DNA from 4 places in the Gemmobacter fulvus genome. Region 1 is predicted to be linked to each of the others. Evidence: riboswitches for the same ligand, from Rfam matches in the RefSeq annotation. Region 1 holds a riboswitch; each other region holds the start of a gene.
The links. Region 1 has a riboswitch for cobalamin ahead of KM031_RS09555 (TonB-dependent receptor plug domain-containing protein). Riboswitches for the same ligand answer to the same signal wherever they lie in the genome.
Positions count from the first base shown of each region.

Region 2: it holds a riboswitch for cobalamin, as region 1 does, so the genes downstream of both, KM031_RS03280 (DUF1636 family protein) here and KM031_RS09555 (TonB-dependent receptor plug domain-containing protein) in region 1, are expected to answer to the same signal.
Region 3: it holds a riboswitch for cobalamin, as region 1 does, so the genes downstream of both, KM031_RS22170 (CbtB domain-containing protein) here and KM031_RS09555 (TonB-dependent receptor plug domain-containing protein) in region 1, are expected to answer to the same signal.
Region 4: it holds a riboswitch for cobalamin, as region 1 does, so the genes downstream of both, KM031_RS19750 (aromatic ring-hydroxylating oxygenase subunit alpha) here and KM031_RS09555 (TonB-dependent receptor plug domain-containing protein) in region 1, are expected to answer to the same signal.

Region 1 covers NZ_CP076361.1:1,955,095-1,962,660, reverse strand. Annotated here, with positions in the region: gene KM031_RS09575 (adenosylcobinamide amidohydrolase) at 1-127, opposite strand, end outside; gene KM031_RS09570 (ABC transporter ATP-binding protein) at 124-882, opposite strand; gene KM031_RS09565 (FecCD family ABC transporter permease) at 879-1,862, opposite strand; gene KM031_RS09560 (ABC transporter substrate-binding protein) at 1,859-2,707, opposite strand; gene KM031_RS09555 (TonB-dependent receptor plug domain-containing protein) at 2,694-4,571, opposite strand; cobalamin riboswitch at 4,703-4,916, opposite strand; gene metH (methionine synthase) at 5,105-7,566, shown strand, end outside.
Region 2 covers NZ_CP076361.1:669,068-676,633, reverse strand. Annotated here, with positions in the region: gene cobN (cobaltochelatase subunit CobN) at 1-2,829, opposite strand, end outside; gene cobW (cobalamin biosynthesis protein CobW) at 2,833-3,867, opposite strand; gene KM031_RS03280 (DUF1636 family protein) at 3,860-4,243, opposite strand; cobalamin riboswitch at 4,331-4,539, opposite strand; gene cobO (cob(I)yrinic acid a,c-diamide adenosyltransferase) at 4,578-5,216, shown strand; gene KM031_RS03270 (cobyric acid synthase) at 5,432-6,877, shown strand; gene KM031_RS03265 (CobW family GTP-binding protein) at 6,941-7,566, shown strand, end outside.
Region 3 covers NZ_CP076366.1:86,193-93,758, forward strand. Annotated here, with positions in the region: gene KM031_RS22155 (heavy metal translocating P-type ATPase) at 1-305, shown strand, start outside; gene KM031_RS22160 (YqaA family protein) at 481-909, opposite strand; gene KM031_RS22165 (CbtA family protein) at 977-1,774, opposite strand; gene KM031_RS22170 (CbtB domain-containing protein) at 1,793-1,963, opposite strand; cobalamin riboswitch at 1,996-2,219, opposite strand; gene cueR (Cu(I)-responsive transcriptional regulator) at 2,232-2,720, opposite strand; gene KM031_RS22180 (heavy metal translocating P-type ATPase) at 2,733-5,201, opposite strand; gene KM031_RS22185 (heavy-metal-associated domain-containing protein) at 5,377-5,565, shown strand; gene copM (CopM family metallochaperone) at 5,621-6,043, shown strand; gene KM031_RS22195 (cobalamin biosynthesis protein CobQ) at 6,104-6,691, opposite strand; gene KM031_RS22200 (DsbA family protein) at 6,696-7,223, opposite strand; gene KM031_RS22205 (L,D-transpeptidase) at 7,460-7,566, opposite strand, start outside.
Region 4 covers NZ_CP076363.1:269,698-277,263, forward strand. Annotated here, with positions in the region: gene KM031_RS19740 (CHASE2 domain-containing protein) at 1-1,070, shown strand, start outside; gene KM031_RS19745 (FAD-binding oxidoreductase) at 1,067-2,143, opposite strand; gene KM031_RS19750 (aromatic ring-hydroxylating oxygenase subunit alpha) at 2,148-3,386, opposite strand; cobalamin riboswitch at 3,503-3,694, opposite strand; gene KM031_RS19755 (hypothetical protein) at 3,787-4,263, opposite strand; gene KM031_RS19760 (UDP-2,3-diacylglucosamine diphosphatase) at 4,533-5,339, shown strand; gene KM031_RS19765 (ceramide glucosyltransferase) at 5,339-6,454, shown strand; gene KM031_RS19770 (DedA family protein) at 6,464-7,036, shown strand; gene KM031_RS19775 (glycosyltransferase family 2 protein) at 7,033-7,566, shown strand, end outside.

The DNA.
Region 1 (7,566 bases):
GCACCTCACGCCACAGGATGCGCCGCGCCATGGCAAAGCCGGGGCGGTTGATCGCCCAGCTCAGCACCTGCATCTCCTGCCCCAGATCGCAGCTCAGCCAGGGGCGATTCAGCGTGACACGCATCATCGCAGCACCTCCAGCGGCTGGAACACCGGGCCATCCGCCGTCTGCTCGAACCAGGCCGAGATCGCGAAACTGTCGCGCAACAGCGCCGGGGTCAGCACCGCCTGCGCCGGGCCATCGGCCACGATCCGGCCCGCGTCAACCACGATCAGCCGGGTGCAATGCCGCACCGCCAGACTGAGATCGTGCAACGAGACGATGACGGCGCAGCCATCCTCCGCCAGCGCCGCAAAGGCCTGCATGGTCGCAATCTGATGGCCGGGGTCCAGCCCGGCAATCGGCTCGTCGACCATCAGCAGGGGCGCTTCTTGCGCCAGCGCACGGGCGATCAGAACCCGCGCCTGCTCGCCTCCCGAAAGCTGCGTTGCGCTGCGGTGGCGGAACGCTTGCAGATCCATCCGCGACAGCGCCCGATCCACGGCGGCAAGATCGGCCTCCGATGCCCGTTGACCGGGGGCAAGATGCGGCGTGCGGCCCAGCGCAACCAGCGTTTCCACCGAAACCGGCCAGGCAATTTCGCGCGATTGCGGCATCCAGGCGGCGGCACGCGCCCGCTGCCGGGGCGGCATCTGCGCCAGCGACGACTCGCCATGATGCGGCACCAGCCCAAGGCAGGCCCGCATCAAGGTGGTCTTGCCCGCCCCGTTCGGGCCGATCAGCCCGATCACCTCGCCCGCGGTCACACTCAGCGAAATGTCATGCAGGACCGGCCTGCCGCGCCGCGCTACCCCAAGGCCTTTGACAGAGAGCAGGGTCATGGTCCGGCCCTCCGGGTGCGATAGATCAGATGCAGGAACAGCGGCGCGCCCACCAGTGCCGTCACCACGCCCAGCTTAAGATCGCGCGCGGGCAACAGCAGCCGCACCGCGATATCGGCGGCGAGCAGCATCACCGCGCCGCCCAGCGCCGAGGCCCATAACAGCCGCCCCGGTCGCGCGCCCACATACCCGCGCAGAAGATGCGGCACCACAAGCCCGACAAACCCGATGGTCCCCGCCACGGCCGTCGAGGCCCCCACGACCGCCGCCGTGCCAAAGATCAGCACAAGGCGCAGCCGCGCCAGATCAATGCTCAGCGCCTGCGCGGCATCTTCGCCCAGCGTCAGCGCATCCAGCCCACGGCCAAGGCTGGCCAGCAAGGCCGCCCCGGCAAGGATCAGCGGCAGCGCAATCCAGACATGCGTCATCGAGCGGTCTGCCAGCGACCCCATCATCCAGAACACGATCTCATTCGCCGCAAAGGGGTTGGGCGACAGATTCAGCACCAGCGAGGTCAGCGCCCCGGCCAGTGCCGATATGGCAATGCCCGCGAGGATCAGCGTCAGCGACCCGCCGCGCGTCCCCGACAGCGCCAGAACCAGCAGCACGCCGATCAGTGCCCCACCCAGCGCCGCAACCGGCAGCGCCATGGCCACCGTGGTGGCAAGCCCGGTCTGGATCGCCAGCACCGCGCCCAGCGCCGCCGAGCCTGACACGCCGATCAGCCCCGGATCCGCCAGCGGGTTGCGCAGATAGCCCTGCATCGCCGCCCCGGCCAGCCCCAGCGCCGCGCCAATCATCACCGCCAGCAGCGCGCGCGGCAGGCGGATTTCGCGCATCACCAGCGTCAGCGGGCTGCTATCGCCGACGATCAGTGCATGAAGGCTGGCCACCGGACCGATACGCGCGGGGCCAACCACCAGCGCCACCCCGAACAGCAGGACAACAAGCGCCGTCAGGCCCAAGAACAGCCGCATCATTGGTCCACCTCGATCAAGGTGCGGCGCAGCTCGGCCATTTCGGCCACAGCGCGCAAGACATAGGGGGTGCCGCAGACCCAGTCGCGGTCGGTGACATGGCCCGAGGCGTGATCGTCCTGCATCGCCAGCAGGGCGGGGTGGCGCAGCACCTCTTCCGACCGCGACGCGCCCGGAAAGGGGCGCCCGGTGATCACCGCCTCCGGGGCCGCCATCACCAGCACCTCCAGCGGCAGGATGCCGCCGCTGTCATAGCCCGCCTCTGCCGCCACATTGGCCAACCCCGCCGTGGCGAGGATCTGCCCGGCCAGAGTGCGGTCGCCCGAGGTATAGCTGTTGGCGGCATAAAGGGCGGCGCGGGGGCGGTGCGCCACCGCCTCCTGAAAGGCAGCAAGATCCGCGTCATAGGCGGCAACGATCTCTGCCGCGCGGGCGCTCTGACCCAGCACCGCGCCCATGCGGATCATGCCATCGCGCACCTCTTGCAACGAATTGGACGGCTCGAATGTTTCCACCGGCACGCCCAGACGGCGCAGCATGTCGACCGTCGCGCGCGAGGTATAGGTGCCCGCCAACACCAGATCGGGCTGCATCAGATAGACCTCTTCGGCCAGCCCGTGATTGACCGGATAGGCCCGTGCCTGATCTGCCATCGCCGACCCGCGCGGATCGGCGGCGAGATAAGAGACCGAATGAAGCTGCCCCGGAGCCGCCATCAACATGGCAAGCTGATCGGTGCACAGGTTCATCGACACCACGCGCGCCGGGCCATCGGCCAGCGCACTGGCGGGGGCGCAGAGCAGCGCCCCCGCCAGCAGGATCCGTCGCAAAGCATCAGAATTTGGCATTGAGCCCCACATATACCGCCCGGCCCCGCGTCGCGTAGCCCCAGACATCGGTCACATCCGCATCAAACGCATTTTCTACCCGGCCCGTCAGCTGAAGCCGATCGGTCAGATCATAGCGCGCGGTCAGGTTGACCGTGGTGAATGCGGGCAATTCCACCGTCTGATAAGCGCCCCAGAACTGGGTGTCGAAATTGCCCGACACATGCCGCAGATCCGCCGATACGCTGCCCCTGCCGCCAAAGCTGTCCAGCGTTGCGCCCAGTGCCACCTCATGTCGGGGGCGGCGCACCTCGCGGCTGCCATCGGGGTTCTGCGCATCCAGATAGGTATATCCCAGACGCAGCGCCAGCGCGTCAGTGGCCTGCACCTGCCCCGCGACCTCCAGCCCCCGGCGGTCGCTGTTGCCGGTCTGGTTGACATAACTGAAGGTGCCCGGCCCGGTGCTGACCGCAGTGATTTCATCGGTGAGCGTTTCCTTGAACAGGGTCACATCCACCGTGCCGCGATGCCCGAACACCGGCAGTTCCACGCCCAGATCCAGACTGCGGTTGCGTTCCGGCCGCAGATTGGGGTTGCCGCTATAGCCGAAGGCATCGGCATAAAGCTCGAAATAGGTCGGGTTGACGATGCCGGTTCCGGCAGAGCCATGCAGACGGATATCACTTTCGGCAAAGGTGTAAGACAGGCCGAGCGTCCAGGTGCGCGCATCCTTGAACACGTCGTTATTGTCAAACCGCGCGCCCGCCTGCACATCCAGCCCCGAGTCCAGACTGCCCCGGTATTCCAGCGCAACCGAGGTCGCCTCGCGCCCGTATTGCGGGTTGGAACTGCTGGCGTCGCGCCGGTTTTCCAGCAGCAGGTTGACCAGATTGTCGGCGGTCGCAACCGCGCCGTCGAGCCCATAGCTCAGCCGGTATTTCAACGCATCGGTGCTGGTCCGGGTGAACGGCGCACCATTGGCGCTTTGTTTGTTCTGCGTCGTCTCGGCGGCCAGACGATGCGTCAGCCGACCGTTCATCATGCTGTATTCGGCAAAGACCCCGGCAGTCAGCTCGTCCCGGTCCGCGAACTGGGTCGGGTCATCAACAACATACGAAGGGGCATCGACCGCCGTGTAGGAAGTGCTGTCGTAATCATAGCTTTCCTGCGACCGCCGCGCGGTGAAGCCCAGCGTCAGATCTTCACCCAGCGCATAATCACCCGACAGGATGGCGGTGGTGCGGTCCAGACCATCCTTTTCGCCGCCGTCGCCGGATTGATCAAAGCCCCGGTCATCGGTCCGCGACAGCGACAGCGACACCCCGCCCTGCGCGGTGCGGTGCGACAGGAAGGCGCTGGCGGTGGTGCCTGCGCCCAGCTCGATGCTGCCGCTGGCGCTGCTGCCCGCGCCGCCTTTGCGGGTGATGATGTTGATGACCCCAGCCGAGGCATTGGAGCCGAAATACACCGATTGCGGGCCGCGCAGCACCTCGATCCGTTCGATATTCGCCGTCTCGATGCCGCTGAGGATATATTCGCCATCACCCCCCGCCGCCGCGATACCGTCGATCAGGATCAGGGTGTGATTGCCCTCACCGCCACGGATGCGCACCTGGGTAAAGCTGTTGCCCGATCCATTGACCGCCACGCCCGGTACGGCGCGCAGCGCGTCCTGCACCGTGGTGATGCCCCGCGCGGCAATATCCTCTGCCGTGACGATGCTGGCCGCGCGGCCATAGCGTGCCGCCTCGATCGGCGACAGGCCCCCATTCAGATAGATCGGCGGAAACTCGACCACCTGCTGTGCCTGTGCCGGAAGGGCACTGAAGGTGAGGCTGGCAACCGAAGCCAGAAAAACTGGGGCCGGAAAAACGGAACGCGACATGGCTATCCCTCATCTGCGGCCGCAAGGGACCGCGCTGTCAAACATGATGTCAGATGAGGGCAAAAGCCCCCCGCAGACGGTGAGATCACCACGCGCGGAAGGTCCGCAGCCCGAAACGCCCCACGCGTTCGGACAGGGTGAGCACCTTGGCAGGTCTCCTGACTCGCGGGTCAACGCTTGGCCGGACCTTCCCATCACACTTTGTGCGACAGTGGCATTTCCCGGCTTCGCTCTCCGCCTACAGTTGCGGGGGCAGTTGTGGATTTGGCACCTGATGGCTACGCCGAACCACATTCCCTATTAACCGGATGGCGCACCACCCGGACCAAAGCCCCTGATGCTTACGGCCCGCTGCCGCGTTTGTGAATACCCAAATTTTCAGCGGATATCTGACACCCCTGCGCCGCTCTGGGCGCAACATCATGCGCGGAATTCATGTTCTCCATGAGAAACATGAATTTGGATACCGTTCCGCTTTGCGATAGAAGGCGCTTTTGCACCTTGGTGCCCCCCTGCCGCCGACCGGAGCCTGCATGTCATCCCCTGCCCGCCTTTCCCCCGTCTTTGACCGTCTGGCATCGCTGGCACGCGACCGCATCCTGATCCTTGACGGCGCAATGGGCACGCAGATCCAGAGCCTTGGTTTTGGCGAGGCCGAGTTTACCGCCCATGGCGCGGGCTGCGCCTGCCATCCGCCGATGTTCGGCGAAAAGCCGCATCCGCAACAGGGCAACAATGATCTGCTGATCCTGACCCAGCCGCAGGCCATCGAGGATATCCACTACCGCTATGCCAAGGCCGGGGCGGATATTGTGGAAACCAATACGTTTTCATCCACCTCGATTGCGCAGGCCGATTACGGGCTGGAACATCTGGTGTACGAGCTGAACTTTCACGGCGCGCGTCTGGTGCGGCAGGCGCTGAACCGCGCCACCGCCGAGGATGGGCGCGAACGTTTTGTGGCAGGTGCCCTGGGGCCGACAAACCGCACCGCCTCGATGTCGCCGGATGTGAACAACCCCGGCTACCGCGCCGTCACCTTTGACCAGTTGCGCGCCGCCTATGCCGAACAGCTGCGCGGGCTGATCGACGGTGGCGCGGATCTGATCCTGATCGAGACGATCTTTGACACACTGAACGCCAAGGCCGCAATCTTTGCCTGTGAAGAAGTTTTTGCTGCCAATGGGTTACGCCTGCCGGTGATGATCTCCGGCACCATCACCGACCGTTCGGGGCGCACCCTGTCGGGGCAGACGCCGACGGCGTTCTGGCATTCGGTGCGGCACGCCGCTCCGGCCACCATCGGGCTGAACTGCGCGCTGGGGGCCGCCGAGATGCGCGCGCATCTGGCAGAGCTGTCGGGCGCGGCAGAGACGCTGATCTGCGCCTATCCCAATGCGGGCCTGCCCAATGAATTCGGCCAGTATGACGAAAGCCCGGAGTTCATGGCCGCCCAGATTGCGGAGTTTGCCCGCGACGGGCTGGTGAATATCGTGGGGGGCTGCTGCGGCTCGACCCCCGACCATATTCGCGCGATTGCCGAGGCCGTGGCCAAATATCCGCCCCGCGCCGTGCCGACGCATACGCCGCTGATGCGCCTGTCCGGGCTGGAGCCGTTCACCCTGACCAAGGATATTCCCTTTGTGAACGTGGGCGAGAGGACCAATGTCACCGGCTCGGCCAAGTTCCGCAAGCTGATCACCAACCGCGATTATGCGGCGGCGCTGGAGGTAGCGCGCGAGCAGGTCGAGGCGGGCGCGCAGATCATCGACGTGAACATGGACGAGGGCCTGATCGACAGCAAACAGGCGATGATCGAGTTTCTGAACCTGATCGCCGCCGAACCCGATATTGCCCGCGTGCCGGTGATGATCGACAGTTCCAAATGGGAGGTGATCGAGGCCGGGCTGCAATGTGTGCAGGGCAAGCCCATCGTCAATTCGATCAGCATGAAAGAGGGCGAAGCCGCCTTCCTGCATCAGGCCCGGCTGTGCCGCGCCTATGGGGCCGCCGTGGTGGTGATGGCGTTTGACGAGGCGGGGCAGGCCGATACCGAAGACCGCAAGGTCGAGATCTGCAGCCGCGCCTACCGTCTTCTGACCGAGCAGGTGGGCTTCCCGCCCGAGGACATCATCTTTGACCCCAATGTGTTCGCCATTGCGACCGGGATCGAGGAACACAACAACTACGGCCTCGATTTCATCAATGCCACCCGGCGGATCATCGAGACTTTGCCGCATGTGCATGTCTCGGGCGGGGTTTCCAACCTGTCGTTCAGTTTCCGGGGCAATGAACCCGTGCGCGAGGCGATGCACGCCGTGTTCCTCTATCACGCCATTCAGGCGGGCATGGATATGGGCATCGTCAATGCCGGGCAGCTTGCCGTCTATGACAGTATCGACCCCGATCTGCGCGAGGCCTGCGAGGATGTGGTGCAGAACCGCACGCCCGAAGCAACCGAACGCATGCTGGAGATTGCCGAGCGGTTCAAAAGCACCGGTGCCCGCGAAGCGCGCGAACGCGATCTGGCCTGGCGCGACTGGTCGGTGGAAAAGCGGCTGGAACATGCGCTGGTCAATGGCATCACCGAATTCATCGACGCCGATACCGAAGAGGCGCGCCAGCAGGCCGAACGCCCGCTGCATGTGATCGAAGGCCCGCTGATGGCGGGCATGAATGTGGTGGGCGACCTGTTCGGCGCGGGCAAGATGTTCCTGCCGCAGGTCGTCAAATCCGCGCGCGTGATGAAACAGGCGGTTGCCCTGCTGCTGCCCTATATGGAAGAGGAAAAGCGCCTGTCCGGCGGCACCGGCCGCGAAAGCGCGGGCAAGGTTCTGATGGCCACGGTCAAGGGCGATGTGCATGACATCGGCAAGAACATTGTCGGGGTCGTTCTGGCCTGCAACAATTACGAGATCATTGATCTGGGCGTGATGGTGCCTGCGGCAAAGATCCTTGAGGTGGCGCGCAGTGAACAGGTGGACATCATCGGTCT
Region 2 (7,566 bases), 1.3 Mb from region 1:
CGCCGCAAAACCGCCCTCATGCGCGGCATAGTCAGAGGCGAGCAGCAGATCGGTTTCGGCCAGATCCTGCACATGGGCAAACCCATCGGCGGCGCGCAGCCTCTCCTCCAGCGCCGCGCGGGCGTGATGCACCGTGCCCTGCGCATCAATCGCCCATTCCGATCCTTTCAGCCAGGCCTCGCCCGCCGCCGCCCGGCCCGCGTCGCTGTAATCCTCCAGCGCATTGGTCATGCCCATGCCGTAAAGACCGGGCTTCGGGCCAAAGACGCGGGCGGTGCGCAGGGTATAGGGGTTGTCCTCCGGCGCCTCGTCACGTTCGGCCAGCGCCTGCGCGCCGGCCTCGAACAGTTGCGCAAGGCCGGGAAACACATCGCGGAACAGGCCCGAGACGCGCAGCGTCACGTCGATACGCGGGCGGCGCAGCAGGGCCAGCGGTGTGATCTCGAACCCGTTCACCCGTTCGGCCCCGTCATCCCAGCGTGGGGCCAGACCGGCCAGATGCAGCGCCATGGCAAATTCTTCGCCCGCCGTGCGCATGGTGGCCGACCCCCAGAGGTCCAGCACCAGCCCGCGCGGATAATCGCCCTGATCCTGCAAATGGCGGCGGATCAGCTCTTCGGCCAGTTTCACCCCCTGCGCAAAGGCGGCGCGCGAAGGCACCGCCCGGGGATCGACGGAAAACAGGTTGCGCCCGGTGGGCAGCACATCCAGCCGCCCGCGCCAGGGCGAGCCGGAGGGGCCGGGGGCGACGCGCCGCGCGCCGAGTGCGGTCAGCAGCCCGTCCATCTCGCCATTGCCCTGACCATAGACATGCAGGCCCTCGCCATACTGGCTTTCCTTGATGTCGCAGACAAAGCGGTCGATCCGGGTGATCGCCTCGGCGGGCGAGGCTTCGGCCGGAATGCCCAGATCGGCCTCGACCCCCGCCGCCTGCGCCTCGGTGCGCACGGCGGCAATCAGCCGGTCGCGCCGGGCCGGGTCCAGCCCGTCGGCGGTGGAATATTCATCCAGCAGCCGTTCCAGCCGGGTCAGGTTGGTCGGGGTGGCCGAGGCAACCATCGGTGGCGGCAGATGGCCCAGCGTCAGCGCACCGATCCGGCGCTTGGCCTGCGCCGCCTCGCCGGGATCATTGACGATGAAAGGATAGATCACCGGCAGCGCGCCGGTCAGAACCTCGGGCCAGCACAGATCCGACAGCGCCACTGCCTTGCCGGGCAGCCATTCCAGCGTGCCATGCGCGCCGATATGCACCAGCGCATGCAGCCCCTGTGCCCGCAGCCACAGATAGAAGGCGACATAGGCATGGCGCGGCGTGCGCGACAGGTCGTGATAATCGTCATCGCGGGCCTGCACATCGCCGCGCTCGGGTTGCAGCGCGATCAGCGCCGCCCCTTGCCGCAGCGCGCGGAAGTGCAGCGCAGCGCCCATGCAGGCCGGATCATCTTCGGGCCTGCCCCAGGCCGCCGTCAGGGCCTGTTGCAGCGCCTCGGGCAGGGTGGCCAGTGCGGCCTTGTACTCGACCAGCGGCCAGAAAAGCGTGGCCTGTTCCAACTGACGGCCAAGGTCGGCGCGGGCGGTGGTGGCATAACCCGCACCTTGCAGCGCGTTCAGGATCGCCTCGGCAGAGGCCAGCGCATCCAGCCCGACGGCATGGGCCAGATTGTAATCCTTGCCGGGATAGGTGGACAGGATCAACGCCAACTGCCGCGCCGGGGCGGGGGTGGTGCCCAGCCGGTGCCAGGCCGCCACCCGCGCCACCACGGCCCGGATGCGGCTGTCATCGGCGCGATGGGCAAAGCGCGAGAATTGCAGATCGGGGTCGCGCGCCGTGGGCGATTTGAAACTGGCCACGCCCGCAAAGATGCGCCCGTCCACCTCGGGCAGCACCACATGCATGGCCAGATCGGCGGGCGACAGGCCCCGGTCGGCCCCGGCCCAGTCGCGGCGGCGGGCGGTGGACAGCGCCACCTGAAACACCGGGCAGCCCGGCGTATCGAGTGGCGAGCTGCCGTCCGGCCCCTTGGCCGAAAAGGCGGTGGCATTGATGATGGCAACAGGGGCGGCATCTGTCAGCGCCTGCTGCACCCATTCGGCCGCCGTCCCTTTGAGCGAGGGCGCAAACAGCCCGAAAGCCCGGAAGCCTTGCCGCCGCAATTCCGCAATCAGCGCATCGACCGGCGACAGATCCGCCGAGGTCAGATAACTGCGGTAAAAGCTGACCACGACCAGCGGCCCCGCGCCCTCCGGCCCCACGTCCTCTGGCCCTGGCAGCACCCCGCGCGCCGGATCATACCAGCCGCAATCGGGCAGGGTCTTGTCGCCCGGCACCGGCCCGGCATAAAGCCCCGCCGCCAGCGCCAGTTGCGCCAGCGCCGCCTGTGCCGCCACAGCACCCCCGGCGTCGCAAAGGGCGGCAAGACGGCGCAGCGTGCCCACCGGCAAGGTGGACAGCGCATCCAGCCGCGTATCGGCGCGCCCGTCGGCCGGCAGCACCGCCAGCGCGATGCCGTGGCGGCGGCACAGATCCTGCACCTGCGCCAGCCCATAGGCCCAATAGCTTTCGCCGCCGATCAGCCGGATCAGGATACCCTTGGCCCCGGCCAGCGTCTGTTCCACATAGGTATCCACCGACAGCGGATGGCGCAGCGCCACAAGGTTCGCCAGCCGCAGACCGGGAAGTTTGCCGCCCGCACGATACCAGCCCGCCGCGAAAGCCCCCAGATCACTGTCGGAAAACGACAGCACCACCAGATCGGCAGGGCTTTGCCCCGGATCGAACGGCGCGTCCGTTTCCTCCAGCCCATGGCTTTCGCGGAAGACGACATGCAAGGATCAGCCCTCCAGCACGGCGCGGATGGCCGCCTCATTGACGTGATCATGCTCTGCAATCACCACAAGCCGCGTGGCGCGCGGCGTGGTGCCCCAAGGGCGGTCATATTGCGCGCGCACCCGCTCGCCCACCGCCTGCACCAGCATCCGCATCGGCTTGCCGGTGACCGCGACATAACCCTTCACCCGCAGGATATGCTGTTCGCGCGCCAGACGTTGAATGGCGGCTTGCAGCGCCTCCGGGTCGGCCACTTCGCCCAGTTCCATCACCACGGTGTCGAAATCATCATGTTCGTGATCGTCATGACCATCATGGTGGCTGGGCCGCGCGGCCAGATCATCCTCGGCGGCGGCATTGAGGCCCAGAACCACCCGCGGATCCACCACACCTTCGGTCATGGCGATGATCGGCAGCTTGCGCGGGGTTTCCGCCTCGATCACTGCCCGTGCGGCGGCAAGGCCCGCCTCGCCCGCCAGATCGGCCTTCGACAGCAGAACGATATCGGCGCAGGCCAGCTGATCCTCGAACACTTCGGACAGCGGGGTTTCATGGTCGATCGAATCGTCGGCGGCGCGCTGGGCCGCCACGGCATCGACATCGGGGGCAAAGCGGCCCGCGGCCACCGCCTCGGCATCGGCCAGAGTGATCACACCATCCACGGTAATGCGGGAGCGGATCGCCGGCCAGTCGAACGCCTTGAGCAGCGGCTTCGGCAGCGCAAGGCCCGAGGTCTCGATCAGGATGTGATCGGGGCGCTGCGGCAGCGCCATCAGCGCCTCGATGGTGGGGATGAAATCATCGGCCACGGTGCAGCAGATGCAGCCATTCGCCAGTTCCACGATATTCTCGACCGGGCAATTGTCATCGGCGCAGGATTTCAGAATGTCGCCATCCACCCCCACGGTGCCGAATTCATTGACCAGCACCGCCAAACGCTTGCCCTGCGGATTGGCCATCAGATGCCGGATCAGCGTCGTCTTGCCGGACCCGAGAAAGCCGGTGATCACGGTAACGGGGATTTTGGCGAGGTCAGACATCGGTGGTCTCCACAGGAATTTCAAAAGGCGGAACGCGGGCAAGACTTTGCTTGCGGAAGATCTCGGGCCGCTCGCGCCATGGCACGAGGCCATCCGCCGATGCAGCATAGCGGGCAGCGCCGTCAAGGATCGGGGCCAGATGCGCCGCCGGATCCAGATGGCCGTAAACATAGGTCCATTTGCCGGGGGCCGACAGCGCAATCGCGCAGCCGGTGTTGCAGGCCGACAGACATTCCACCCCCTTGACCGTCACCCCTTCGGGCAGATCGGCACCGGCGAGGGCGGCATGCAGCACGGCACCCGGACGCGGCGCCTCCGGATCGGCAGGCAGACCGCTGCGGCAGGTGGTGCAGACGTAAAGCGTGGCGCTGGCCATGGCTCTCTTCCGGCTTGGGCGAGGGGGCATTTGGCAAACGGAAGGGGCGCATGGCGCCTCTGCCGGTCGCGGAACACCCCGTCCGCCCGTTTCAACACTGCGCTGGCAGGTCTCCCGGCTTGCAGAGCGGGTTTCCCCCTGACCGCCGCCTTCCCGGTTTCCCAGTGGCAATGCGGTCTCTCCGGTCACGGTCGCGGGGGCGGCTGCGCTTCGGCATCGGCGCATGGTGCGTCGCATTGCCTGTCGCATTCCCTCTTCGCCTGACATAATCAGGCACCAGCGCCGCCTCACCTGAGGCACGAGGCCCCCCATTGTCAAGGCAGAGGAACGTCACATGACGGATGACAGCGACATGACCACGGATGTGAGCGCCGAAGATGCCCGCCATGCGATGAAGATGGCCAAGAAAAAAGCCGCCCGTGACAAGATCATGGCGGGCAAGGAGGGCGAAAAGGGCCTGGTGATCGTGCATACCGGCGCGGGCAAGGGCAAAAGCTCGTCCGGCTTCGGCATGATCCTGCGCTGCATCGCGCATGAGATGCCCTGCGCCGTGGTGCAATTCATCAAGGGCGCCTGGGATACCGGCGAGCGGCGGCTGATCGAAGGGCATTTCAGCGGCCTGTGCCAGTTTCATGCGATGGGCGAAGGCTTCACTTGGGAAACCCAGGACCGCGCCCGCGACATCGCGATGGCGCAGAAGGGCTGGGACAAGGCGAAAGAACTGATCCGCGATCCCGAGATCCGCTTCGTGCTGCTGGACGAAATCAATATCGCGCTGCGCTATGACTATCTCGACGTGGCTGAGGTGGTGACGTTCCTGCGCGACGAGAAACCGCCGCTGACCCATGTCTGCCTGACCGGACGCAACGCGAAGGACGAGTTGATCGAACTGGCCGATCTGGTGACGGAGATGACCCTGCTGAAACACCCGTTCCGGTCGGGTATCAAGGGGCAGAAGGGTGTGGAGTTCTGATCCGTGGCTGCTGCTGATCTGCCGGATTGGGGGCCAGCCCCCAAACCCCCGGGATATTTGTGCCAAGATGAAAGCAGCAAGGGGGCGCGGCCTGCCTTGTTGTGGAGAGGTTCCATGAGGGCTGCGTGTTGCTGTCCGTCTGCTTTCATCTTGGTTGAAAATATCCCCGCCGGAGGCTTCCGCACGCCCCGCCGCGCCGAGGCCGGGGGGAAGCAATGACGGCACTGATGATCCAGGGGGCCGGATCGAATGTCGGCAAGTCGTTGCTGGTGGCGGGGCTATGCCGGGCCGCGCGGCGACGTGGGCTGTCGGTGGCGCCGTTCAAGCCGCAGAATATGTCGAACAATGCCGCCGTCACCGAAGATGGCGGCGAGATCGGGCGGGCGCAGGCGCTGCAGGCGTTGGCTTGTGGGCTGATGCCGCAGACCGACATGAACCCGGTGCTGCTGAAGCCGGAGACCGATGTCGGGGCGCAGGTGGTGGTGCAGGGGCGGCGGGTGGCCACGGTGAAGGCGCGGGACTATGCCGCGCTCAAGCCCGGTCTGATGGCGTCGGTGCTGGAGAGCTTCGGGCGGCTGAAAGCGGCGCATGATCTGGTGATTGTCGAGGGGGCGGGCAGCCCGGCCGAGGTCAATCTGCGGGCCGGTGACATTGCCAATATGGGCTTTGCCCGTGCGGCGGATGTGCCGGTGATTCTGGCGGGTGACATTGATCGCGGCGGGGTGATTGCGCAGATGGTGGGCACCAAGGCGGTGCTGGATCCTGCGGATGCCGCGATGATCGCGGGGTTTGTGATCAACAAGTTTCGCGGCGATGTGCGGCTGTTTGACGAGGGTTATGCGTTGATCGCGGCGCAGACCGGCTGGCGCGGCTATGGGGTGGTGCCGTTCTTTGCCGATGCGGCGCGGCTGCCCGCCGAAGATGCGCTGGACCTGCCGAAGGCGGGCGGCGCGGGCGGATTCAAGGTGGTCTGCCTTGCGCTGTCGCGCATTGCCAATTTTGACGATCTCGATCCGCTGGGGCAGGAGCCGGGGGTGGCGCTGTCCATGGTCGCGGCGGGGCAGCCGATCCCCGGCGATGCCGATCTGGTGATCCTGCCCGGCAGCAAATCCACGCGCGGCGATCTGGCATTTCTGCGGGCGCAGGGCTGGGACATTGATCTGGCCGCGCACGTGCGCCGCGGCGGGCATGTTCTGGGCATTTGTGGTGGCTATCAGATGTTGGGCCATGTGGTGCGGGATCCGGACGGCATCGAGGGCCCGGCAGGCGAGACGCCGGGGTTGGGTCTGCTCGATGTCACCACCCTGATGACGCCGGACAAACGTCTGACCCGCACCCGCGCCACCCATGCGGCCAGCGGGCTTGATGTCGAAGGGTATGAGATCCATATCGGCCGCACCGAAGGTCCGGCGCGTGCCCGGCCGTTTGCCTTTGTCGACGGGCAGCCGGAGGGGGCGGTTTCGGCGGACGGGCGGATCACCGGCAGTTATCTGCACGGCATGTTCACCTCGGATGCGTTCCGCGCGGCCTGGCTTTCCGCGCTTGGGGCCGCGCCGTCACAGGCGCGCTATGGGGCGACGGTGGAGGCGACGCTGGATGCGCTGGCCGATCATCTGGAGGCGCATCTGGATGTCGGCGGGCTTCTGGCACTGGCGCGGTAAGGCGGGCTCTTGCCGCCTGCGCCCGATGCCACTACCCATGCGCCGGTGTGACAGGAGATGCCGATGACCGACCGTATTCCCGTAACCATCCTGACCGGCTTTCTGGGCGCGGGCAAAACCACCTTGCTGAACCGGCTGATGGCTGCGCCGGGCTTTGGCGATACGGCGGTGATCGTGAATGAATTCGGCGCGGTCGATGTCGATGGCGGCTTGATGGAGGGTGTGGGCGACCGGGCCTTTGCCGCCTCGACCGGCTGCATCTGCTGCACGGTGTCGGGTGATGTGCGGCTGACCCTGCTGCGCCTGAAGGATGAGGCCGACAGTGGCACCGGTCCGAAATTCAGCCGGATCGTGATCGAGACGACCGGCCTTGCCGATCCGGCCCCGGTGATGCAGACCTTCATGACCAATGACATGATACTGGATCATTTCGTGCTGAACGGGGTGGTGACAGTGGTGGATGCCGCCCATGCGCTGACCACGCTGGCGGCGCATGAAGAGGCGCGGCGGCAGGTCGGGGTGGCAGATCTGCTGGTGATCTCGAAAACCGATCTGGCCGATCCTGCGCCGGTGCTGGCGCATCTGGAGCGGGTGGCCCCCAATGCGCGTGTGGTTGCGGCGGCGGATCTGACGCCCGAGGCGCTGTTTTCGCTCGCGGCCTATGACGTGGCTGGAAAGCCGCCCGAAGT
Region 3 (7,566 bases), on a different replicon from region 1:
ATGTCGGCATCGCCATGGGTACCGGGGCTGACGTCGCGATGGAAAGCGCGGGCATCACGCTTTTGGGTGGCGACCTGATGGGCATTGTCCGAGCGCGCAAGTTGGCACGCGCAACCTTGCGCAATATTAAGCAGAACCTGTTCTTTGCCTTTGCCTACAACGCACTTGGCGTACCGATCGCAGCCGGGCTCCTTTATCCGATAACCGGCCTTCTTCTGTCGCCGATGATCGCGGCGGCGGCGATGAGCCTGTCCTCGGTCTCAGTCATCACCAACGCATTGCGTCTGCGCAGGGTTGATCTCTGAGGGGCAAGTCTTAGCTGGAAAACCGTACACTTGGGAAAGGTCTGCGAGACCGAGCGTCAAGCCGAGCCGGACAGGGTTTCGAAAAGAACCTGATGCCCGGAACCGCACTGACGGCCTTTGATTGCGCCAGTATCCCAGTTAAGAGAACCTGCCCTTTGGGAACTATCCGTGACGATCAGACGACCGAAAGCGTCACGAACGCAAGAGCAGCGTAGCGACTGAACTTCGCAAGTGTGACGATCAGTATAAACCGCCAGAGCGGTTCCCGCATCATGCCTGCGGCAAGCGTCAGAGGGTCACCGATGATCGGCAGCCACGACCCGAACAGGCTTACCCACCCCCAACGGCCATACCAGCCCTGGGCCTGAACAATTTGCCTTGCCGAAAACGGGAAACGTCGATGGTCGGAGAAGCGCATCAGAAACCGTCCGATGGTCCAGTTGACCGCCGCACCAAGGACGTTGCCCGCCGTTGCGACCAATAGAAGCAACCAAACGGGCTGTGTCCCGGCGAGAAGCAGTGCAACAAGCACGGCCTCGGACTGTGCCGGGATCAACGTGGCGGCGATAAACGCTGCGAAGAAAAGACCCGTCAGAGCAAGCATCAGTTCAGGTCGCCGTTGGCCGGCAGCGTTGCGGGCGGCCCGGCTGAGGACGTTGTTCGCACAAAGGTCACGTTCTTCCCGGGCGATCAAGGTCAGGTCTCGCTGTGTCGGCATGCCGACCGGGCAAATTCTTGCGAACCGCTGACAAACCAGACATCCGGGCCAAAGTCATGCCGAGCACGATCCAGCCAACAAGATTGGTACCGATTACGCGGGCGGAAAACAGCGCCGAAAGTTCTGGTGGCACGACTGCGGCAAGGTTCTCGTCAATAGTTGGTGCTCCTACGACATGAGGCAACAGTCCGATGACCAAAGCGGCAAGAAGCGCTGGCGGCTTGTGCCACAGAACGATCAAGCCCGCGCCTGCGCACGTGGCGATGGCAGTCGAAATCCACCAGACCTGACGTGCTTCAAGGTCAGCCGCCGGCATGCCGGGAAGTTCCGGAGGTAGGCCAAGTGCAGGTGCAAGGCAAAAGGCCGCAAACCCGATCAGCGCAATGCCAGGCCATGATACGTGCTGCGTCCGGCCGACGGCCGGGAGGGCTGCAACTGCGGCAGAGGCCAGAAGGCCAAAGCCGCCCCATGTGAGGACCAAGAACAGCATGGTCTGCAAATTGCGCGACACGTCTAGGCTATTGCCTGCAACCATGTCTGGATGCGCGTTGCCGACAGTAGCAGGTTCTTCAGCAGCGATAACTGTCGTTTTTGATGGTGCTGCGTCAGTCACCTGCAGAACAAGCTCACCAGTCTCGTATCGTTCGGCCTGACCGATCAGGGGCTGGATCAGCCAGAACTGCAACACGGCCGTCACGAGGCCCGCGACTGCACCAGCAATCAGCCCGCTTGAAAGCAGGGTCTTGGTCATCGTCAATCTCCTGTCAGATCAGTGGCAGGGAAAGCCGGTGGCGTGCCGGGTGTCATGCGTCGAGGCGTGCAGGGTATCCGGTGACGAGAACCCGGCGACAAACAACAAAAATGTCCCCAGAAAGGCCGTGGTCAGGATCGGGCGCAGCATGCCCGCAGTTTGCGTGATCGCTTGAGTGGTCGTGGTCATGGCTATCTCCGCCCGTCACACCCGACGGGATGTTGTTACAGTGGCGTCCGGCCGGTCTCCTGGCTCGCGGGGTCACACGTCCCTTCGCCTTCCCGGGCAATTTGGCCCAGTGGCATAATGAATGGACGCTACCGCATACAGTCGCGGGGGCGGCTGGGGCTTCGGGTGCCGCAATTGGGTCCACCCTTCCCCATTCCCGATTGAGTTCGGGGGTTCTACACCCCATGAACGCCGAGCCTGCAGACCGTCACGCTTCTGTGGTGCAATGTCAATCCACGGGTTGATGTTGGCGTGGGCGCGCATCGGCCAGTCTTCCAGAACGAGACAGACCAGTCTTCTTCTCTATTTCAGCCCTACTTGCGGGGCTGGGGCCATTCCCGAGGTCAGCCAGAATTGGACAATCTGGCCGATGATCCCCGCAGCATTCATCGGCGAGTTGCTGCAAGGTTTCCATCATGGCCTGCATCTCGCTGATTTTCCGCTCCAGCCCGGTTATCTGCTCCTGTGCCAGACGCTTCACGTCGCTACTCTGGCGGGATCGGTCTCGCCAGAGCGCCAGCAGTTCCTCGATTTTCTCTACCGGAAAGCCAAGGTCGCGAGAGCGCCGGATGAAGCGCAGCATTTGCACTTCGGTATCAGAATAGACGCGGTAGCCCGAACCGGTGCGCCCTGCCGCAGGGATTAGGCCTGTAGACTCGTAGTAGCGGATCATCTTGGCAGATACGCCCGAGGCTTTTGCGGCTTCACCAATGTTCATGATCTGGCTCCTTCAGGCTTGATTAGGGGCAAAGCGGCGCAGACGCAGCGCGTTGCCAAGAACGAAGACCGACGACAGCGCCATCGCGCCGGCGGCAAAGATCGGCGACAGAAGAATTCCGTAAACCGGCCAAAGCGCCCCGGCGGCGACCGGGATCAGGGCGGCATTGTAAGCAAAGGCCCAGAACAGATTCTGCCGGATGTTGCGCATCGTGGCCTTCGAGAGCGCAATGGCGTCGGGCACTGCGGTAAGACGCCCCGACATCAACACCACATCGGCAGCCTCGATGGCGATATCTGTGCCTGTGCCAACTGCAAGCCCCACGTCCGCCTCAGCCAGAGCCGGAGCATCGTTGATCCCGTCGCCGACATAGGCCAATGTGCCAAGGGCCTTCAGCCGCTTGACGGCGGCGACCTTTCCGTCGGGCAGGACCTCGGCCACGACCTCGTCGATGCCCAACTGCCGTGCGATGGCCTGCGCCGTGCGGGCATTGTCGCCCGTGATCATCGCAACCTTCAGGCCAAGCACATGCAGGGCCTTGATCGCCTGGGGTGTCGTTGCCTTGACCGGGTCGGCAACGGCAAGGATCGCCGCCAATTTGCCCTCTATCGCGGCATAGAGAGGCGACTTGCCCTCATCCGCTAGCCGGACCGCGATATCGGCAAAGACCGCCACATCCAGACCGAGCTTTGCCATGTAACGGTCGGCCCCGATGTCGACCTGCGAGTCGCCGGCGCGCGCCAGGACACCATAGCCCGTGACGGCGGCGAATCCGGTCACTTCGGGCAGGGTCAGGTTCTCCTCCTTTGCTGCTGCCACGATAGCGCGGGCAATCGGGTGTTCTGATTTACCCTCGACCGCCGCGACGGCGGCCAGCACCTGGTTACGGTCAAAGCCGGGGGCAAGGTGAAGATCCGTTAGGCTGGGTTTGCCCATCGTCAGCGTGCCGGTCTTGTCAAAGGCCACCACCTTGACGTCTTGCAAGGCCTGCAACGCTTCACCCTTGCGGAACAGGATGCCCAGTTCCGCGCCGCGCCCGGTTCCGACCATGATCGATGTCGGCGTGGCCAGCCCCATTGCACAGGGGCAGGCGATGATCAGTACTGCCACGGCGTTGACAAGGCCAAAGGTCAGGGCAGGCTCAGGGCCAAAAACCAGCCAGACGATAAAGGTCAGCGCGGCCAGTGCCATAACCGCGGGCACGAACCACATGGTCACGCGGTCCACCAACGCCTGGATCGGCAGCTTTCCCCCCTGGGCGGCCTCGACCATGCGGATGATCTGGGCCAGCATCGTCGCTTCGCCCACCGCCGTGGCGCGAAAGGTGAAGGCACCGGTCTGGTTGATCGTGCCACCGGTCACGGCGCTGCCAATCGTCTTTTCCACCGGCAACGGTTCGCCCGAGATCATGCTTTCGTCGATCCAACTGGCCCCTTCGGTCACTTCACCGTCGACCGGCACCCTTTCGCCGGGGCGCACCTCGACCAGATCGGACGGACGAACCTCGGCAATCGGCAACTCGACCACAGCACGATCTCGGAAAACCCGCGCCGTCTTGGCCTGCAATCCGACCAGACGCTTGATCGCCTCAGAGGTTCGCCCCTTGGCCCGCGCTTCGAGCGTGCGGCCAAGCAGGATCAGCGTCACGATGACGGCCGCCGCCTCGTAGTAGACGTTCACCGTGCCTGGTGGCAGCAAAGTGGGGACGAAGGTTGCGATCAGCGAATAGCCATAGGCGGCTGAGGTGCCGACAGCGACAAGACTGTTCATGTCCGGGGCAAACCGCGCCAGCGCGGGCAGCCCCTTGGCAAAAAAACGCAAACCCGGGCCAAAGAGAACCGCCGTCGTCAGGGCGAACTGCAGATACCAGCTGTTCTGCATGCCGATCGTGTTCATCACCGCCATATGCACCCATGTGAACAGGTGCGATCCCATCTCCAGCAGGAACACCGGCAGGCTCAGCGCGGCGGCGATCCGCAGATCCCGCCTCAGGGCGCTTTCCTCGGCGGCCTTGCGCAAGGTTACCTCCTCCGACAGATCGGCGGCGGACACGGCCAGACGCGCATAATATCCCGCATCTTCGATGGCACGGATCAGGGCGGCAGGATCGGCCTGTCCAATCACATGTGCCAGCTCGGTTGCCAGATTGACCGAGGCATAGGTTACCCCGGACACAGTTTTCAGCGCACGTTCCACCCGGGCGACGCAAGAGGCGCATGTCATGCCCTCGATCTGCAGATCGACAGGGCGAGAGGTAACGTCATAGCCCGCATCCTCGACAGCCTTGACGAGCAACGCACGGTCAACGGCTGCGCCCTTCACCTCTGCCCTTTCGGTGGCGAGGTTGACCGACGCCGATTGAACGCCGGGCACCGCTTTCAGAGCGCGCTCGACACGGCCGACGCAAGAGGCGCAGGTCATGCCCTCCACGTCGAGAACGAATTTCTCTGCCTCAGCAATTGGCAATGTAGTCGCCTGCATGTTCACAGCGGAACTCCTTCGGCATATGTTTCCGCTATTCGAGATAGGGCTTCCCATGATGGTAAGGTCAAGGGCTGTTTTTTGTTTTTTCACTCACGGGTTTGTGCTCTTGACCTTACAACGATGGGAAGCCCCATATGGTGTTGCATGAGACGGAACCCTGAAGGAGGTACTCATGCAGTTCCATATTGAGAACATGACCTGTGGCGGCTGCGCACGCAGCGTGACCAAGGCAATCCAGTCGGTTGATCCGACCGCCGAAGTCAATGCCGATCCCGGTGCACGCAAAGTCGATGTCAAATCCTCGGCTCCGCGCGACCAACTGGTTAACGCCTTGACCGAAGTTGGCTATGCACCTGCGTGATCGCGCTAGCTGGGCCATGAAGATAAAGTTTAGAAAGTAAAAGGAAGAAAACGATATGAAGAAGATTGCAACCGCTGCCGTGCTGGCCGCCGTGCTGGCCGCAGGAAACTATGTCTATGCCCAGACCGACAATATGGCAGGGATGGACCATTCAGGCATGAACATGGGAACCGACGGCATGACCATGATGAGCCACGCTGCCATGATCCCGCCAGAACTGGCCGACAACGCAGCCGTGAAAGGCTATGCCGCCGCGATGGACGCCATGATGGCCAATATGGCTCCCTATACCGGCGATGCCGACGTCGATTTCGTCAAAGGCATGATCCCGCACCATCAGGCTGCCATCGACATGGCGAAAGTGCAGCTTGAATTTGGTACGGATCCCGAGATGCGCAAGCTGGCCGAAGAAGTCATCGCGGCCCAGGAAGCGGAGATTGCCGACATGAACGCCTGGCTTGCCGCGAAAGGCATGTGATCAAACTTGCGGTGTGGGCATTGTGGCCAATGATCACCTTGCCCGCAGCATTCTTGCCCGTCACCCCATGCCGTGCAGTCCATGGAAGCCACCGGTGAGGATCACAGGCACGACGATCAGGGCTGCGGGCGCCAGGATCAGCGCCCGTTGCCATGCCCGCCTGAACTGCCAAAACAAGAATAGAGCGAGCAAGACAACCAACCCGACCTCGAAGACCGCGAAAACGTCGCCGTAGAAGCGCTGGTCCCAGTAGCTGACCGGGCTTCGGAAGATCCAGTCAGACAGCGGCCAGAACTGGCGTCGAGCGTCGTCGTGATGGGTTACGAAATCCGCTACAGCGTGAAGCAGACCAGACCCCGCGAAAGCACGAAGCAGGACGCGGCCGCTCCAATGGGCAGCGAGGAAAAGCGGGGCCCAGATCAGGAAGCCGTGATCCACCGCGAAAATCGCTTGCCACGGGGCCGAAAAGTATAGCCGTCCAAAGACATCATGCTCCGGCAAACCGAGCACGCGGGTGGACCACAGGACCATAGCGAACATCGGCAAGTCCGGGACAAAGCTACCGACCATCGCCGCAACAAGTGTTGCCGATGCCAGGGGCCGCGCAAAAAAAGCCGCTCCGATCAACATGTGCGACGGCGTGTTCATAGCGTCAGCATACAGATGTCTGTCTGGATTTCTCGTCTTCCGCGATGCGCCGGAGGAGTGTGTAGGGAATTGCGCCGTTGAGGACGGTTCGCCCGATCACGAGCCCCGGCGTGCCGATAAACCCGAAAATATCGGCGAGAGCCCGGGTCCGATCAAGGTCTGCCTGGACTTCCGGCGAGGCCATGTCGCGGGCAAGCTGATCGACGTCGAGTCCGATGTCGGTGGCTACGCGCAAGACGGATGCCGGTTCTGCGACCAGTGGCGTCCGCATGAAGTGTCGACGTAGCTCCTGCTGCTTGCCTTGCCGTGCGGCCGCAACCGACGCGCGTGCGGCGAGTTCGGACGCAGGCCCGAAAATCGGAAGTTCATGCTGGATGAGGCGGAAGGATGCCGTATCCTCTGCCAAAAGCGTGTCCAGATCCCGCTCAAGTGCCCGACAGTAAGGGCAGCGGAATTCACTGAAATATGCGATTGGGACGATTTCCGTCAGTACCGCCGGGCCGAACAGAGCAGGGCAAAGGTCGGCACGCAAAGCGTCTGCACGCGCGCGTCGCTGATCAACATCGGCGGGCGGTGCGTCTAGCCCTATGAGTGCGACCGTTGCTCCAGAAGTCTGACCCTGTTCCTCAAGCCGGCGAAATGGCGGCAAGTCTGGCAAGTCGATGTAACCTGGGCCGCGCCCGGGAAGACGGTCCCACGGCAGCGCACGCAAGCCGTAGATCAGGGCGACGGTCCCGCCAAGAACGAGCAGGCCACGGCGTGATCCTGTCACAGTACGGTCACCGGCGTGCCGACGGGCACTTGATCATAGAGCTGCTTTACATGATCGTTCAGCATGCGGATGCAGCCGTTCGATACGGATTGCCCTATGGAGG
Region 4 (7,566 bases), on a different replicon from region 1:
CGCGCCGTGTGGCCGCCGAGGATGTTCTAACCGGGGCAGGGGTGCGCCTGTCGGGCGCGGTGGTGTTGATCGGCTCCGGCCTGCCGCAACGGGGCGGGTTGCGGCCCACGGCAGCGAGTCCGGTTGCCCCCTCGGTGCAGATCACCGCCGATCTGATCGAGGGGCTGCAAGCGGGCAGGGTTCCCCAGCGCCCCGATTTCAGCCCGATGCTGGAGGCGGGGTTTGTGCTGCTGGCCGGATTTCTGGGTCTTGGTCTGATGCGGCGCAGCACGCCGGGCAGAGGAGCTGCCGCAGGGATGGCGGCGGTGGTGCTCTGGGGGGCTGTCGGCGCCATCGCTTACATATCGGGTGGCTGGTTGCTCGATCCGCTGGGCCCGGCGCTGGCCACAGCCGCGGTGCTGCTGCTGGCGCTGCTGGGCAAGGCGGTGACGGCGGCGCGGGCAGAACGCGCCTTGCGCCTGCGCATGGGGCAGGTCTTGCCGCCCGCCTTGGTTAGCCGCATTGCGGCACAGCCCGCCCTGATGCGGCTGGAAGGCGAAGCGCGCGAGGTGACGGCGCTGTTCACCGATATCGAGGGCTTCAGCCTTGCCACCCGGGCGCTGGGGCCGCGTGATCTGGTGGCGGCGCTCGATGCCTATTTTACCCTCACCTGTGCCATCGTGCTGAAACATGGCGGCATGGTCGACAAGCTGGTGGGGGATTCGATCCATGCGCTGTTCAACGCGCCGCTGGATCAGCCGGACCATGCAGAGGCGGCGCTGGCCTGCGCGGCAGAGCTGATCACCGCGACCGAGGCGTTCCGGGCAGGGCAGGGGGGCTTTGGCCGCACAAGGATCGGTATTGAAACCGGGCAGGCGGTGCTGGGCGATGTAGGGTTTGGCGGCAAGATTGATTACACCGCGCATGGCGATGCGGTGAACCTTGCGGCGCGGCTGCAAGACGCGAACAAAAGCTTCGGCACCCAGATCTGCATCGGGCCGGGCACGGCGGCGCGTGTTGGCAATCTCCGCCCCTTGGGCGAGACGGAGATCCGGTCTTTCGGGCGGCTGGCGTTATTTACGCTGCCTTAAACCTCGACGGCGATCTGCCCCATCGGATGCGAACAGCAGGCGAGGATATAACCTTCGGCAATGTCATCATCCGAAATGCCGCCATTGTGCACCATATGCACCTCGCCTGCGGTTTTCTTCACCTTGCAGGTGCCGCACAGGCCAAAGGTGCAGCCCGAAGGAATGTTGAGGCCGGACCGTTTCGCCACCGCCAGCACGGTATCGGTTTCGCCGCAGGCCACAGTCAGCCCCGAGGCGCTGAAGGTGATCTCGGCCTTGGCACCTTCTTCGGGCGACACATCGTTGATCACCGGGGCCTCGGCCTCGGTCGACACCGGCGCGCCAAAGCTTTCCTGATGGTAATGCGCCATGTCGAAGCCGATGGAGGTCAGCATTTCGCGCACCCCCTGCATGAACGGCTCCGGCCCGCAGCAGAACACCTCGCGGTCCAGATAATCGGGGGCCATCAGCCCCAGCATGATCTGGCTCAGACGGCCCTTGTAGCCGGGCCAGGCGCGGAAGGCATCGGTCTCTTCCACGGTAAAGCGCAGCTGCAATCCGGGCACGCGGTTGGCAAACTGTTCCAGCCGTTCCCGAAAGATGATTTCCGACGGGCGTTTGGCGGCATGCACGAACACGATGTCGGGCATTTCGCCCGAATCCCAGGCCCAGGTCGTCATCGACATCATCGGCGTGATGCCCGATCCGGCCGAGATGAACAGGTATTTTTTCGCCGGGGCGCGGTGAAAGCTGAAAATCCCGGCAGGGCCAAAGGCCTTGATCTTCATGCCGGGTTTCAGGTTGTCCAGCATCCAGCGCGTGCCGATCGAAGTGACCTGCGCCTTGACGGTGATCGAGATCGACAGCGGGCGCGAGGGCGACGATGAGATCGTATAGGTGCGCTGCACATTGCCGCCGGGCACAGGAATGTCGAGCGTGATGAACTGCCCCGGCTGATAGTCGAACCACGCGCCCGAGGGCGCGCGGAAGGTGAAGGTGGCGGTATCATCGGTCTCCGGCACCACCATGGCACATTCCAGCAGCTCGCTGTCATTCCATGGCGCGGCAGACCAGTTCATGCGGTTCTTGCCCATGCGCTTACTCCGCCGCCAAGGCGGGCTTGGGGGCCAGCCGTTTGCTCATCACGTTGCAATACCAGTCGACGAACTGGATCACGCCCTCTTCCTGAATGGTGGAATAGGGGCCGGGCTCATAGGCGGGCGACAGGATGCCTTTCTGGTTTTCTTCCACCACCTGACGGTCCTCGTCATTGGTGTTCAGCCAGACGCGGGTCAGCGTTTCCAGATCATAATCCACGCCTTCCACCGCATCCTTGTGCACCAGCCATTTGGTGGTGACCTCGGTTTCGGTGGGCGAAATCGGCAGGATGCGGAACACGATGGCATGATCACCAAGGAAATGGTTCCAAGTGTTGGGATAATGGAAGAACAGCAGGCTGCCCGCATCATTGAATGGCATTGCACCCATGCGTTTGGCCACGGCGGCCTTGGTCGACATGGTATAGCTTTCGGCGTTGTTCAGCAGCGGGATCCGGGCCAGACGCCATTGCATGTCGGGGTGGTTCACAAAGCGCGACGGCAGACCGGCCGCTTCGCAGCGTTTCCAGTGATCCAGAATGTCGGGGCTGGCGGAATCCGGGCCTTCCATCGCCGTCATGCGCGGATTGTCGGAATAGGTGCGGCACAGCGAGGGGTGCGAACCGCCACAATGGTAGCATTCGCGGTTGTTCTCGATTACCAGCTTCCAGTTGCCGTTTTCCACGATGGTCGACGAAAACGCGACCTTGGCATCCTTCAGCCCCGAGGGGGCGAGATAGGACATCAGCTTGGGCGCCAGATCGCTGATCGGCGGCGGCACTTCGGCCAGACAAATGAACACCATGCCGCCCAGATCGACGCAATGCACCTTTTTCAGCCCATGCGCGGCGGGATCAAACCCTTCCTGCATGTCACGCGCATAAAGCAGCTTGCCGTCCAGATCATAGGTCCACTGGTGATAGGGGCAGACAAGCTTCGGCGTGGAGCCGGTTTCCTTGGCGCAGAGCCGCTGGCCGCGATGGCGGCACACGTTGTGAAAGGCGCGGATCATGCCATCATTGCCGCGCGTGATGACCAGCGGATAGGCCCCCACTTGCAGCGTGGCAAAGGCCCCCGCCTTGGGCAACTCGCACGAAGGCACGGCAAACAGCCATTCCCGATAGAACACATTCTCAAGGTCCAGGGCATAGACGCCCGGATCACAATAGAGGGCTTGCTCCAACGCATAGTCGGGGCGACGCGCAGCAAGGCGCGAGAGGGTCTCGGATTGGCTCAGCATTTGGCACCTCGCTAGGCCCTGCGCCTCCCCGCGCCGGACCGGATCATTCAGTTGCGAGGGGTTGGTGCGGTGCGTCCTGCCTCCTCGCAGGGCCAGCACAGCAAACCCGCCCCCGGCGGTTACGTTCCTGCAAGGCTGGTTTCCGGGCTGGGGGAGCGGGCTTTCCACCCACGCGCGACGCCTTCCCAAGGGACCCCTCAGTGGCTTTCGTCGCGCTCTCCCGTTACCGTTGCGGGGGCAGCGCCGGCTTTGCACCGGCTTCCCAATTCTCCGCTGTTTCCAGCGGCACCTTGCCAGCCAGAACTATCCTGAAAGCGACGGGCACCATGTGCGGATTGCGACATTGCGGCATCCAAAACCGGACAGCGATGCAGATGCCGGGGCGGCGGAATTTGCCGGGTCAGGCGCGGGCAGGCGGTGCGAGCCGTGCCAACTCTGCCGCAGCGTCAATCAGCGGCCCCACCGGGCGGGAATCACACAGCATCACCGCATGGGCGATGGCCTGTCCGGGCTGCGCGCGGCGGGTGTGATGCAGCACATGCAACAGCAGCTGTTCGGGCTTGGTCAGCACGGCGGCGCAGCCTGCGCAGAACGGGTTGGAATAGCGGAACCCGTCCGACCGCGAAATCGCCATGACATGCACCATCTGCACGACGGCGGCGCAGATCCTGTCGCCCTGGATCGGGCCGAACTGCACCCGCGCGGCATCTTGCGGCTCCATCACCAGGGGCGGCAGGTTCTGCGCCATCTGGGCGAAGACAAGCCGCATCACATCCAGGCATTGCCGTTCGAACAGATCAAAGACGGCATCGCTCAGCAGCGATTCGCTGGGGCCGGGTGTGCCGCAGCGGCGGGTCTGGCGGGTGGAATATGTCATGTCTGGCCTCGCGCAAAGGGCACCGCGCCGCAGCCGAGGGAGGGGGCGCGCGGTGCCGAGTGTATGAATCTGCCTCGGTCCTTCGGCTTCTGTGGCCGCCTGTCGACACTGGGTGATAATTTCTTACTAAAACAGTATGGAATGTCAAGTGCCGGAATACACGACCCGTTGCCGGGCGTCAGTTTCGCGGCATTGCAGCATCACAGTCACAAAACCGTGGCATGGCGATGCGACACAGGGTCGACCGCAGCCTTCTGTGAGCTTTGCCCATGCCCCGTCCCGCAGCCCCCCGGCATCACCGCAGCCTGTTTCTGTCTGACCTGCATCTGGGGGCGCTTGGCTGCCGCGCCGATCTGATCCGCGACTTTCTGGAAGCGAACAGTGCCGATACCATCTATCTGGTGGGCGACATCCTCGACATCTGGCATCCGCTGACGCTGACCTGGGGCCCGGCGCAGGACCGCATCATCGCCCTGTTGCGCCAGCGCGCGGCTGAAGGGGCGCGGCTGGTCTATCTGATCGGCAATCACGATGCGCCGCTGCGCGGGCCGCAGACGGCCCCGGCGGCGCAGGATCTGCCCGCCGAACTGGCCGAGGCGGTGACGCATCTTGCCGCCGATGGGCGACGTTATCTGGTGCTGCATGGCGATATCTGTGACGCGCGACTGTTGCGCTGGCACATCTGCACCCGTATCGGCAGCCGCATCGACGGGCTGCTGCGCGCGGCGGATCGCGGGCTGCGCCGGGTGCGGCGCAATCTGCGCCCCGAAGACCGCAGCCCGGTCGAATGGCTGCTGACCGCGCTGAATACGGTGCTCTATGCGGGCAAGGCGCATGAGCGGCGCTTGATCGCGCTGGCGCGGGGCAATGGCCATGATGGTGTCATCTGCGGCCATTTCCATGTGGCGGCGCTGCATGGCGACCATGGGCTGATCTATGCCAATTGCGGCGATTGGGTGGATAGTTTCACAGCGATTGCCGAAGACGCCGAAGGGCGCCTGTCGGTGCTGGGCGGGCGCGAAGCTCTGCGGCAGGCCGCAGCCCAGCCCGATCTTCTGGCCGAGGGGGCGGCATAATGCTGGCGCTGGTTCTTGGCGGCGTTGCGGTGCTGATGCTGCTGGCCCATCTGCTGACCGTCTGGCTGGCGTTGCCCCGGTCTGCGAAGCCATCGTCGCATACACCATTGACCCCGATCCTGCTGCTGCGCCCGGTGTGCGGGCTGGACCGTTTCGATCCCGAAACGCTGGCCTCGACGTTCCGGCAGGATCACCCCGACCATGAGGTGATCTTCTGTGCGGCGCGGGCGGATGATCCTGCGGTGCCGGTGGTGCGCGGCCTGATCGCGGCGCATCCGCAGGTGCGCGCCTGTCTGATGATCGGAGAAACGCGGATCAGCGGCAACCCGAAGCTGAACAATCTGGTCAAAGGCTGGCAGGCGCGGGATACCGCATGGGTCGCCATGGCCGACAGCAATCTGCTGCTGCCGCCGGATTACCTGCGCCAATTGGCGCAGACGTGGCACGAGGATCGTGGACAGGGCGCGTGCGGGCTGGTCACCTCGCCTGCCGTGGGCATCCGCCCCGATGGCCTGTGGGGCGCGCTGGAATGTGCCTTTCTGAACACCAATCAGGCCCGCTTGCAACTGGCGGCGGATCGGCTTGGCGTTGGTTTTGCGCAGGGCAAAACGCTGTTCTGGCACCGCGACCAATTGGAGATGGCAGGTGGCTTGCCCGCCCTTGGCCGCAATCTTGCCGAAGATGTTGCGGCCACCAAGGCCGTGCGCGGCTTGGGCCTGCGGGTGCGGCTGACGGCGCGCCCCTTTGCCCAACCCATCGGTGTGCGCGGCTTCGCGCAGGTCTGGGCGCGGCAATTGCGCTGGTCCAAGGTGCGGCGTGACGGTTTCCCGGGCCTGTTCGCGCTGGAGCCGCTCAACGGTGCGCTGATCCCGGCCTTGGCGCTGGTGTCGGCGCTGGCCCTGGCGGATCTGCCGCTGTGGCCCGCGCTGGTCTATCTGGCGGTCTGGTATGGGGCCGAGGCGCTGCTGGCGCGGGCGCAGGGCTGGCCGATGGGGGGGCGTGATCTGCTCGCCTTGCCGCTGCGCGATGCGCTGATGCCGGTGATCTGGGCGGCCACCTTTCGCAGCCGGGGGTTTGAATGGCGCGGCACCGCCCTTGCCCCGCAGGCAGAATGAGCGGCGCATATGTTCACCCCTGACGCCGCGACCCAATTGATCAGCACCTATGGCCTGTGGATCCTCGCGCCCGCAGCGGTGCTGGAAGGGCCCATCGTCACGGTCGTGGCGGCATGGCTGGCCCAGATCGGGCTGCTGGATCTGCGGGCGGTGCTGATCATGGTGGTTGTGGCGGATCTGATCGGCGATGTGCTGCTTTATGCGCTGGGGCGGGGGCTGTTGCCTGCATTGCCGGATCGTCTGCGCGCCCGGCTGGGGTTGGGGCAGGCGCGTCTGGAACGGCTGGCCACGCATTTCAGCAATCATGGCGCGTCGTCGCTGATCCTCGGCAAGCTGACCCATACGGCGGGCGCTGTCGTGCTGGTGGCCGCTGGCATGGCGCGGATGCGCTTTGTCCCCTTCCTTCTGTGGAACACGGCGGCGACGCTGCCCAAATCGCTGGTCTTTGCCGCCCTGGGCTGGAGCCTTGGCGACGCCCATGCCCGGATCGAGGACTGGATCGCCAATGCCTCGCTTCTGCTGCTGTTGGCGATTGTGCCGGTGGTTCTGGTCTGGCTGTGGCGGCGGCGGGTGGTATCATGACGGCGCGCCTGTCCTGCATCGTTCCGGCCTATAACGAGGCGGCGCGTATCGGCGCGGTGCTGGCGGTGTTGGCCCCTCATCCGTTGCTGGCCGAGGTGATCGTGGTAGATGATGGCTCGTCGGACGGCACGGCAGATATGGCGATGCGCCATCCGGTGCGGGTGATCCGGCTGCCGGGCAACCGCGGCAAGACGGCAGCCTTGGCGGTGGGGCTGGCGGCGGCGCAGCACGATGCCGTCATGCTGATCGACAGCGACCTGAGCGGGCTGACGGCGGCGGATGTCACCGCGCTGGCCGCGCCTGTGCTGTCGGGGCAGGCCGATGCCACGATCAGCCTGCGTGGCAATGCGCCGGGCCTGTGGCGCTGGATCGGGCTGGATTACATCTCGGGCGAGCGGGTGTTTTCACGCGCTCTGCTGGCAGGGCAGGGGGAGGTGCTGCGCCGCCTGCCGAAATTCGGCTTCGAAGTGTTTCTGAACGCGATCTGGATCCGGCAGCGGCTTCGGCTTGCCGTGGTGCGCTGGCCGGGG